2 regions of the Cnuibacter physcomitrellae genome follow, and region 1 is predicted to be linked to the other one. Evidence: predicted binding sites of a transcription regulator. Region 1 holds the regulator's gene; the other holds the start of a gene.
What was found. Region 1 encodes HspR, which represses chaperone genes until heat shock. Its sites were predicted from a motif close to AAGTTGAGTCNNNNNGACTCAACTT; they were not measured.

Region 1 (5,755 bases):
GATCTTCCAGCAGCCCAGTGACGACGTCACCGAGCCGCAGATCGCCGACGTCGTGGAGTCGGGGTACTACCTCGGGTCGACGCTGCTACGCGCCGCGAAGGTCGTAGTGGCGGTGCCCCATGGCTAGCCAGGACTGGTTCGACAAGGACTTCTACGCGACGCTCGGTGTGTCGAAGGACGTCTCCGAGGCAGACCTGAAGAAGACGTACCGCAAGCTCGCCAGGCAGTACCACCCCGACTCCAACCCCGGAGATGCGGCGGCCGAGGCGCGGTTCAAAGAGATCAGCGAGGCCTACGCGGTCCTGTCCGATCCTGAGCAGCGCAAGGAGTACGACCAGATCCGGGCCATGGGCTCCGGCGCCCGCTTCACCGCGGGCGGCCAGGGCGCGGGCGGCTTCGAGGACGTCTTCGGCGGCATGTTCGGCGGAGGCGGCGGCGGGCGCACGAGCTACAGCTACCAGCAGGGCGGCGACTACGACGACCTGCTCGGCGGACTGTTCGGCGGTCGCGGGGGCTTCGGCACCTCGACCGGTGGCTTCCGCGGCTACGGCGGACCGCAGCGCGGTCGCGACGTCACCGCCCGTACGACGATCGACTTCGTCACTGCGGTGAAGGGCGACACGATCAAGCTGCAGACCTCCGACGGCAAGCCGATCACCGTCAAGATCCCGGCCGGGGTCTCCGACGGTCAGAAGATCAAGCTGCGCGGCAAGGGCGAGCCCTCGCCCGACGGCGGCGAGTCCGGCGACATCGTGCTCACGGTGTCGGTGCGCAAGCATCCGGTGTTCGAACGCGACGGCCTCAACCTCCGGGTGACGGTGCCGGTGACGTTCGTCGAGGCCACCCTCGGCGCCACCATCGAGGTCCCCACCCTCGGGGGCGCTCCGGTGAAGCTCAAGGTCGCGCCGGGCACCCCGTCGGGTCGCGTGCTGCGTGTGAAGGGTCGTGGCGTCGAGACGTCGAAGGGCAAGGGAGACCTGCTCGCCGTCGTCCAGGTCGCGGTGCCCTCGCACCTGTCCCCGGCCGCACGGGAGGCCCTCGAGGCCTTCCGCGAGGCGGAGCCGAACGAGAACCCGCGCGCCGACCTGCTCGCGAAGGCGCACGAGTAGGCATGCCCCGCTCTCTCGCCGAGTGGCGACCTTCCGCCCTTCCCGCACCCCGGGAGGGGCAGGATGTCGCCACTCGGCGCATCCGTCGTTCTGGAGGTGACGTGACGCATGGATGAGAACTCCCCGCTCTTCGCGATCGCCGTGGCCGCCGAGCTGGCCGGCATGCATCCGCAGACGCTGCGGCAGTACGACCGGATCGGGCTCGTCTCACCGCGACGCACCGCCGGGAAGTCGCGCCGCTACTCCATGCGCGACGTCGCACAGCTCCGTGAGGTTGCCCGCCTCTCCTCCGAGGGCGTCTCCCTCGAGGGCATCGCCCGCATCCTGCAGCTCGAGAACCAGGTGTCCGCGCTCTCCGCCCGGGTGCAGGAGCTCGAGTCCGCGCTCGCCGAGGAGGTGCTCAACCGCCCCGGTCGCCGTGTCTTCGCCTCGTCCGTCGAGGGCGAGACCGTCTCCCTCCGGCACGGCACCCGCACCTCCCGCCGCACCGAGCTCGTCGTCTGGCGCCCCGCCGCCCATCCCCACCCCGCCGAGCTCCCCCCGCTCGACTGAGTAGAAGTGACAGCTGGACGGACGCTTACTAACACTTACGGGCGTAACTGTTAGTAAAATCACGACGTGGCAACAGATCTCGAGGTGAGCGAGGTGCAGGACGTGCCCGTGCCCGCGCTCGAGTACGAGACGCACCACTGGCGGCCACAGCATCCTGCTCTGTTCTCTCGGGCGGAGGTCACCCGGCAGACGGGGGATTACCGGTCCGCCGTCCCGCAGCGAATCGCGGCCTGGGTGCCCGCTCTGCCCGCAGACCTGACGGCCGACGTGGTGGACGCGTCGGCGGCTCTCATGTCGTTCGATGCGCACACGGTCTCCGCGCTCGGGGCCGAGGATCCGACTCTCGGCCCCATGGCCTCGATCCTGCTGAGGACGGAGAGCGCTTCGAGCTCGCAGATCGAACAGCTGACGGTCTCCGCCAGGCAGCTCGCGCTGGCGGAGCTCGACCAGAGCGAAAGGACGAACGCCCGCGCCGTCGTCGGCAACGTGCGCGCCATGGAGGCCGCGCTGCGTCTCTCCGATGTGCTCGACGCGGCGAGCATCCTCGCCATGCAGCGAGAGCTTCTTCTCGCTCAGCCGGGCTACGAGGAGCATGCAGGGGTATTCCGGGATGAGCTGGTCTGGATCGGGAACCGCGATACCGCGGGCCCGAGAGGTGCCGAGTTCATCGCACCGCAGCATCCGCTGATCGGGCCGGCCATCGAGGACATGCTCGACTTCGCCGCCCGGGATGACCTCCCGGCGCTCGTGCAGATCGCCGTCGCGCATGCCCAGTTCGAGACGATCCACCCGTTCGTCGATGGCAACGGCCGAACCGGTCGAGCCCTGGCTCAGGCCATGCTGAGGTCGAAGGGGCTGGCCGCTCACGCGACCGTCCCCCTCTCGGCCGGACTGCTGACGGATGCCGAGGGGTACTTCGGCGACCTGCAGGCGTACCGAGCAGGCGACGCCGGGCCCATCATCCATCGGTTCGCAGCCGCCGCGCGGTACGCCGCTGCGACAGGCCGGGTGCTCGTCGACGATCTCCGGCGCGAGCTCGAGCTCTCACGATCGCAGCTGGAGGGACTCCGTTCGCAGGCCGCGGCGTGGCGGGTGCTCCCGACCCTCATCGGTCAGCCGGTCGTCAACGCCCGCTACCTCCAGGCCACCCTCGGGCTCAGCGAGATGACCGCCCTCCGAGCCCTCACGGCGCTCACGGAGCGGGGTGTCCTGGTCGAGCGGACCGGCAGGGCTCGGAACCGGATCTGGCAGCACCCCGGAATCCTGGACGTACTCGACTCCTACGCCGCTGCCATCCGCCGCGCTGCGATCCGACCTGGCCGCTGAGGCGACGTGGGTGCGGGATGCGGCGGTCTGCACCCGACGGGGTCCTTCCGACTGAGTTGACGTACGGAAGTAGAGGAGTCATCATGTTCGATGGCGGACACGGATTCGATCGACCACGCGCCAATCTCGGAGGACGCCCGAGAGGCGGTGCGCGCGAAGCGGACGAGGGGCGCCCTGATCGCCGGAGCGGTCGGGTTCGGGCTCATGGGCGCCGGGGGTGTCGCGCTCGGCGACGGGCTGAGCCTCGTCGCGGCGGCGTATGTGTCGTCGTTCGATCCAACCGGGTTCCAGCCGCCGCCCGGCGTGACCGTCACCGTGGAGATCCCGCAGATCGAGGCCGATCCCCTGGTGGGCGTGGTCATCGCCGCCGTCGGTCTGATCGCCGTTCTCGCGGGCTTCATCTCGAGTGTGGTGATCCTCGGCCTCGCCGACGTCGACCGCCGTGGCGCCGTCACCTGGGCCGGCATCGGGATCGGCGCCGCGCTCCTGGCTGCCGCACGCATCGCGCTGTCGACCGTCGCGCAGTGGTTCGGTCTCGGATCCGCGAAGCTCACGGCGAACGTCCTCGTGACGGTCGCCGCTGCGCTCGTCCTCTCCGTCGTCGTCGGCGCCGTCATCTGGCTCCGCCTGGCGCGGCGCCTCACCACGATGTGACGTCGCGGGGTGACCGGACGTGGATGACGTACGCGACTTCGGACCGCCCCTGCCGGACGGCCCGCCGCGGTCGGCGCGGAGGACGGCGGCCGGGTGGCTGGGCGGGCTCGCGCTCGCCCTGCTGACGTGGGCGACGACGGTGCTCCTGGCGATCTGCCTCGAGCTTCCGATCGCCCTCAGCGGCGCGGGCCTCTGCTTCGCGCTCGCTGCCACGATGCTCTACGGCCTCGGCGTGGCGGGCATCGCGTCGCTGGCAGCGTCGTGGGGTTCGCCCGGCGCGTCGGATGCGGCCCGGCTGGCTCGCCGCTGGATCGCGATCACGGGCTGGGTATTCGGCTCGATGCTCGTGTTCGGGGGCGTCCTCTACGCCATCCTCCTGGAGGACCCCGATCATTCGCGAGTCGTGCCGGTTCTGATCACGTCCGGCATCGTCGACGTCGTCGTCCTCCTTCCGCTGACAGGAGTCGGCGTCGCGCGACGTCGTCGCTGGTCGGACGTGAAGGCCCCGTTCCCGTGGTTCTGACGACCGACCCGGCTGGGCGGCAGAGGAGACTTCGGACGATCGTCGGCGCCTCCACGTTCCCTCTCATCGCACCCTTGTGCGTGTACGTGCCTTGGCTGATCGCGCAGGTGCTCTTCCTCGCGCTGACGGTGTTCTGGACTGACGACCCCGACAAGACTGCTATCGAGTACGACGCGATGATCGCCCGGAACGTCTCTCGGGCGCTGGCTGCGCTGTTCTCTCCCGCGATGCTGGTCACGGATGCTCTGACCGTCGGGCTCGCGGTGCTGGGGATCGTCGTGAGCATCCGCCGTCTCCGTGAGGCCGGTTCGGACTATCCGAGAGCGGAGACGGGTGTCGCCGTCGCCCGCGCGGCGGCGGTGTTCGCTGTGCCGGCGATCGTGATGAGCCTCGTGGTGGTGTTCTCGGGTGGGCTCGTAGGCTTCGAGCAGACGCTCACCAGGATGGGGCCGCCCGGGCTCGGCGTATGCCTCGCCGGTCTGGTCCTGTCCGTCGGTGCGGGCGCGCTCGGCTGGCGCTGGGTGCGCTGACGGCGTCGGGCCCGTTTTCGCGGGGATCTGACGTTTCGCGTGCCCAATGGGCACGCGGAAGGTCAAAGAGGGCGCGAAGACCCGCGCCCACGCGGCGCGGCGAGAGCTCAGGGGGCGGGGGCGGGGAGCTCGGCGGGCCACCAGGGGGTCTCGACGAAGCCGCGCTTGAGGTAGAGCAGCTCCATGTTCGCCGACCAGCCGCGGACACCGTCGAGGTGGGCGAGGGACTCGCGGGTGAAGGAGTAGAGGTCGGCGACGGTCGGGGTGATCACCTCGCAGAGCAGGGCGTTCTCGTCGAGGAGGGCGGCGAGGTAGCGCACGAAGGGGTAGCGGGCGAGCTCCTGGGCGACCTGCTCGAGCCGGTCGGGCGCGACCGTGACGGTGAGCAGCGTCTCGGCGCCCATCCCCAGCGCGGCGGAGGGCACCAGGGCGAGCACGTCGACGCAGCGCGCGGCGCGCATCCGCTCGAACCGACGGCGGACGCTCGACTCGTTGAGTCCGATCTGCTCCGCGATCGCGCTGAAGGTCTCGCGCCCGTCGACGCGGAGGGCGTCGAGGATGGCCCGGTCGGCGGAGTCGAAGTGCTCCGGGGCGCAGTCCTCGAGCGACGCCGAGGTGAGGTCGTGGACCTCCTCGCCGTTGCCGAACATCTCGCCGTAGAGCTGACGTCCCCAATCCAGGCTGACCTTGTAGACGTGCATGATGAGGTCGCTGCGCCAGCGCGCGACGCCCTCGATCGACTGCAGGTCGGTGATCAGCTCCGGATACCGGGTGGCGCCGCCGCGCACGACCAGCTCGGCCACGACGTCGAAGCTGCCCGTCACCAGGGTGCAGAAGCGCACGTCCGGGTTCTCGGCGAGCGCGGCCGCGACGGCGAGGTGCTTCCCCGGGGTGGCGTTGATGCGCACCCAGAACGAGTCGTACGGCCCCTCCGCCCCGAGCGCGGGCACGGCGGCGATGCGGATGACGCCGTCGGTGATGAGCTGCTGTCCGCGCCGCGCCACCGTCGTGACGGGCGCGCCCACGACCTCGGCGATGGTCCGCCAGCTCGCCCGTCCGTC
Region 2 (5,755 bases), 460 kb from region 1:
GGTGGCCCCACCTTCCACCGTGGCCAGCCCCGCGAGCGCCGTCCCGGGCAGGCCGTTCGTCGCGAGCAGTGTGCCGTCGGGGTTCAGCTGCATGATCCATCCCGCCGAGGTCGCGACGTCGACCTCGTCCCGGTCGACGGGCACGGCGACATCCACGGGGAGCCCCACGCCGATGCCCGCGAAGTCGAACGACTGACCCATCACGGCGTTGGTCGCGGTGTCGAAGATCAGGATGCGGCTGGACCCGTCGACCACGTACCCCGTGCTGCCGTCGTTCGAGATCGCCATCGCCGTCACCGAGCTGGTCGGGCCGCCCGACCCCGAGACGCCCGTCACGAAGTGCAGCGGCGGGATCGGGTCGGCGGCCGAGGCCCCCGTCCCCGGCAGGAGGATCGCGCAGGCAGCGAGAGCAGCCGCGGCGGCTGCGGTGGCGGGAGCACGGAGGCGCATGGTCGTCCTGTCGACGGAGGGCACGGGTCGGTCGCGGTCAGCGACCCCTCCGCATTCTCCCGGCGCGCTCCCGCGGGGCACCATGGGGGAAACGGCGGATTCGGGTGGGGGCAGCGCTCAGGATGCCTTGGCGGCGAGATCCCTGACCCACTGCGGTGTCTTCACACCGCGCTTCTTGTCGACGATCACCCGGATGCTCGCCGCGAGAGCACGCTCGTAGTCCGTCACGGGATCGGCGTCATCTCCGATCCTCCGAGGTTCATGTCGGACCGGAGAGCTCTTCTTGCTCGACATCGACTGCGCCTCCTTCACCATCATTCTCCGCCTGCTCGGATGCTCCGTCCAGATCTGCGACATACACACTCGTCACCGCGTCGATCATCTCGCCTTCGTTCTTGGTGGCCTCTCGAGCGAGGATCCGGAGCGCGCTCAGCCCGGCCTCGCGCTCACGCGAGACCCTTGAGATTGCAAGCTGGAGGGCCCATTCGGCACGGTCCCACCACTCGCCGCGGCGTGCGCTGATCCTGCTCACAGTGGCCGCGACACCTGCCGCGGTGAGAGCGATCAATGCGCCGGCGATTCCAAACAGACCACCCATCGCAGGACTTGTGGCGAAGTCGGCCAGAACGGATCCGTCACGGTCAGCGGCGGCAGCAGATGCCAGAGCGCCCAGCCAGCTCCCAATCCCGTCAGGAGTGCGATCGGGATGAGCCACCACCACTGCTTCACAGACCTCCTCCTGGTGCGCGAAGCCTATGAGCTACTGGGGCGAGGGAACCGGGAGCATTTTCTACTCAACCGGTGAGTGGCGGCGTGGCGTGTGCACGGACGCGCAGCCGTTAGTCGAGTTGATCCGACCCCTGCGTGACAGCACCAGCGCGGTTTCCGTGGCCCCTCATGCTTGCATTGGGCACCCGCTTCGACCGGGCCCCTCAACGGGGGCTGGACCCGTCCAGTCCCGACCCGTAACGTCCATGCGGGGGAATGAACCGGGTCATGCGCGGGGGCGCTGGCGGTACCGGTCCCCGGAACGAGAGGGGACCCGACGATGTCGTCACCGAATCCGCTGCAGGGCTGGTATCCGGATCCGCGAGATCGAACTCGCATGCGCTACTGGGACGGAGCACAGTGGGTCGGTGAGTCTCAGCCGATGGCGACGCCGGCCGCGAAGTCCGCGGGCTCGAGGGCCTGGCGTCCGACCCTCATCACCTGGATCATCGCCGCGGTCGCGCTCCTCACCGCCATCATCGCGGCGGCCACGAACGGCTTCGCGGGATTCCTCGTGATGCTCGGGCTCTTCGCGCTCGCGGGAGGCGTCTGGACCCTCGCCACCCGCAAGCCCGGCTGGCTCAACCTCGCCGGTCGGCGCGTCGCAGCGGTGGCGGTCACTGGTGGAGCGGTCGTCGCGTTGCTGCTCGGCGCGCTCGTCGCTCCGAGCCAGGCGAAGCCCGGGCCCGACATCGCGGTGGGCGTCTCGTCGAGCGCGACACCCTCGGCGACTGCGGCTCCCTCCGCGAAGCCTTCCAAGACACCGACCCCCAAGCCGACACCGGTCACGAAGACGGAGACTGTCGAGGTCTCCGAGCCCGTGCCGTTCGCCTCCACGAGCTACGAGGATGCAAGCGTCGACGCCGGGTCGACCGTCCTGGTGACCGCGGGAGTCGCCGGAACCAAGGTCTCAGTGTTCAAGGTCACGACGGTCGATGGCGTCGAGACGTCGCGAACGTTGGTCTCGGAGACGGTCACCGTCGCTCCGGTCGACGAGGTCACGGCGATCGGGACCCGCCAGCCCGAGCCCGTCGCGCCTCCCGCCGCCGCGGAGCCCGAGCCGGTCGCGCAGGGTGGCGGATGCGATCCGAACTACTCGGGATGCGTCCCCATCGCGTCGGACGTCGACTGCGCTGGCGGAAGCGGCAACGGCCCCGCCTACGTGAGCGGTCCGATCGAGGTCATCGGGACGGACATCTACGACCTCGACCGCGACGGCGACGGCATCGCCTGCGAGTAGTCGCGATGCAGAGCCAGATCACGTATCCCGGCCCACCCCTCAAGCACCCCGAACTGGGGTGGCGGCGCGGAGCATCGATGTCGGCGCATTGACCTATCGTCTTCGTAAGGGGATGTCCGAGGGGGACTGACAATGGAGTTCGAAGAACGACTCGCCGCGCTTGCAACCAAGGTGCAGAATCAGCGAGACGCAATCCAGACGGAAGAGGCGACGAAGAACGCGTTCGTCATGCCGTTCATCTCGACGATCTTGGGGTATGACGTGTTCAACCCGCTCGAGGTCGTGCCCGAGTTCACGGCGGACGTCGGCGTCAAGCGCGGCGAGAAGATCGACTACGCGATCATGCGCGACGGCGAGGTTCAGATCCTCATCGAGTGCAAGAGCTCGACTGGGCAGCTGAAGATCGAGCACGCCAGCCAGCTGTTCCGGTACTTCGGTGTCACGAATGCGCGCATCGCGGTGCTCACGAACGGCGAGGTCTACAACTTCTACACCGACCTCGATGCGCCTAACCGGATGGACGAGAAGCCGTTCCTGGTCCTCGACCTTGCGGACATCGACGAGACGCTTGTGTCCGAGCTCAAGAAGCTGACCAAGGACGCATTCGACCTCGACTCGATTATCAGCGGAGCCGAAGAGCTCAAGTACGTGGGTGCCCTCAAACGAGAGATCGCTGGACAGTTCAGGGATCCGTCAGACGAGTGGGTGAAGTTCTTCACGAGCCGCGTCTACGACGGCGCCTTCACGCAGAGGGTGCGCGAGCAGTTCTCGACGCTAGTCGCGAAGGCGTCGAAGCAGTTCCTCACCGAGCAGGTCAACGATCGGCTGAAGACAGCCCTCGGGGCCACGGCACTTCCGGTCTCCTCCGGCCCCGCAGCAGCAGAGGCGATTCAGAGTCAGCCGGTGGCTGAGAACGATCTCGATCGGGACACTGAGATCGAGACCACTCTCGAGGAACTCGAGGGTTACCAGATCGTGAAGGCGATCGCGTGCGCCGAAGTGAAGCCGCACCGCGTTGTTCATCGGGACGCAAAGTCCTACTTCGCGATCCTCCTCGACGACAACAACCGCAAGCCGATCGCGCGCCTGCACTTCAACGGGAAGAAGCAGAAGTACCTAGGACTGTTCGACGCGGAGAAGGTCGAGACGCGTCATCCGATCAACGCTCTAGACGACATCTACGAGCATGCGGAGTCGATCAGGGACGCGGTCAGAACGTACGCATAGCCGTGGCTGAACTCCAACAGAGCCAGCGAGTGGCCTTCGTTGTCGAAGCGGATGCCGCAGGGAGTCTGCTCAGGGATGCCAGGTACCTGATTTCGAGGATGCGCTATGCCGTCAACGATGTCCACTCCGTCCTGGCAGTAGGTTCGATCGGAGTCGAAAAGTTGCTCAAGCTCAGTCTCGGCGCTGCCCGTCTGCGGGATGGTAGCCCCTGGCCACAGTTGTCTGAGCTGAAGAAGGTCGGTCATGGCGTCGAAGCCCTCGACCAGACAGTGCGCGCAGAGCTCGAGGCCGGAATAGTCGACGCAACCCGGCCTCATCAGATACGCGATGCCCTCAATGAGCTTGATGCCGATTCGACCTGGCCCAGGATGGTCGCCGCTTTCGACAACTATGGGCGCTCCGGTCGCTTTCATTTCCTCAACTGGCTCGCTGACGGACCCGATTCCGCATCCTCGCCGTTCGGGGAATGGCAGGACCTCGAAACGCACGTCGCCCACGAGCGTCCAGAACTCGCTCTCGCCTGGCGGTCAGCCGACGCCAGCGATCGGGCCGAGGCCCGGTCGACGACGAACGAGATCGCGCTGAGATCACTCGCGACGTGGCAAGCGGCGCTCTATGCGGGCTGGCGGAACGGCGCGTTCGGGGATCTGGCTCAGCAGTCTTCCTCGGCGATCAAGCCTGAATAGCGGTCTCGATCCCGTAAGAGTTGACGGGTCGAATCCTCCTCACATCACTCGCGGTCCAAGGCCCCCGGGAATAGTGGCCGCCCCCGCGTGTTGTACTTGAGCGTAAGGCACTCAAGTTTCAACGCAGGAGGACACGTGCCCGAGAACTTCGGACCCGAAGAGGGCGGCAGCAACTCGTTCGACGAGTTCCTGGCCCGCTACCTCGAGGGCGAGCGCGCCGCGCGATCGCAGCAGCGCTCCATCGACATCAGCCGCTACATGACGCGGCGCACCCAGGAGCTTCTGGCCAAGGCCGGCCGCTTCGCGCTCGAGCAGGGACAGAACGAGCTCGACGCGCTCCACATCCTTCGGACCATCGTCACCGAGCAGCCGGCGAGCGACGCCGTGCAGCGCCTCGGCGTCGACCCGAAGGCGATCGCCCGCGCGGCCGACGAGCGGCTGCCGCAGTCCCAGGCGGGAACCAGCACGACCAACGCGCCCGCGATCACCCCGTCCGCTCAGCGCGCGCTGTTCCACGCCTACCAGGTGGCGCGCGCGTCCGGATCGACGTACATCGACCCCGAGCACCTCTTCTTCGCGCTCGTGATCAACCAGGACTCGCCCGCCGGGCAGGTCCTCGAGAACGCGGGCGTCACCCCCGAGGCCCTCACCTCCGGGATGCGCGAGGCACAGAACCAGCAAGGACAGCAGACGAACACCCAGACCAGCACCCAGCAGGGCACGGACCAGGAGTCCGACACCCCGATGCTCGACCAGTTCGGCACCGACCTCACCGAGATGGCCCGCGAGGGCGACCTCGACCCCGTGATCGGGCGGCTGGACGAGATCGAGCAGACCGTCGAGATCCTCTCGCGCCGCACGAAGAACAACCCCGTCCTCGTAGGCGAGGCGGGCGTGGGCAAGACCGCGATCGTCGAGGGGCTCGCCCGCGCGATCATCGAGGGCGGTGTGCCCGAGCAGCTGCAGGACAAGCGCGTGATCGCGCTCGACCTGCCCGCGATGCTCGCCGGCACGCGCTTCCGCGGTGACTTCGAGGAGCGCCTCACCAAGCTCATGGACGAGATCAGCGCCCACAAGAGCGAGCTGATCGTGTTCATCGACGAGATCCACACCGTGGTCGGGGCCGGAGGGTCCGGATCCGGTGAGGGCATGGATGCGGGGAACATCCTGAAGCCCCGCCTCGCGCGCGGTGAGCTGCACCTCGTCGGTGCGACCACGCTCAAGGAGTACCGCCAGATCGAGAAGGACCCGGCCCTCGAGCGCCGATTCCAGCCCGTGACGGTGCCCGAGCCGTCGATCGAGGACTCCGTCCTCATCCTCACCGGACTGCGCCCCGCGTACGAGGAGCACCACGGCGTCACCTACACCGACGCCGCGATCCGCT

Region 2: IEX69_RS09130 (ATP-dependent Clp protease ATP-binding subunit) is a predicted target of HspR. The motif match lies at 4,465-4,489, and genes of this name have one in related genera.

What each region holds. Positions count from the first base shown of each region.
Region 1 covers NZ_BMHD01000001.1:2,420,001-2,425,755, reverse strand. The annotation lists gene IEX69_RS11400 (nucleotide exchange factor GrpE) at 1-127, shown strand, start outside; gene IEX69_RS11395 (DnaJ C-terminal domain-containing protein) at 120-1,109, shown strand; gene IEX69_RS11390 (heat shock protein transcriptional repressor HspR) at 1,218-1,661, shown strand; gene IEX69_RS11385 (Fic family protein) at 1,728-2,987, shown strand; gene IEX69_RS11380 (hypothetical protein) at 3,078-3,641, shown strand; gene IEX69_RS11375 (hypothetical protein) at 3,661-4,164, shown strand; gene IEX69_RS11370 (hypothetical protein) at 4,245-4,694, shown strand; gene IEX69_RS11365 (Lrp/AsnC family transcriptional regulator) at 4,802-5,755, opposite strand, start outside.
Region 2 covers NZ_BMHD01000001.1:1,961,560-1,967,314, forward strand. The annotation lists gene IEX69_RS09105 (Ig domain-containing protein) at 1-450, opposite strand, end outside; gene IEX69_RS09110 (hypothetical protein) at 710-1,165, opposite strand; gene IEX69_RS09115 (G5 domain-containing protein) at 1,499-2,458, shown strand; gene IEX69_RS09120 (type I restriction endonuclease) at 2,591-3,685, shown strand; gene IEX69_RS09125 (hypothetical protein) at 3,688-4,371, shown strand; gene IEX69_RS09130 (ATP-dependent Clp protease ATP-binding subunit) at 4,507-5,755, shown strand, end outside.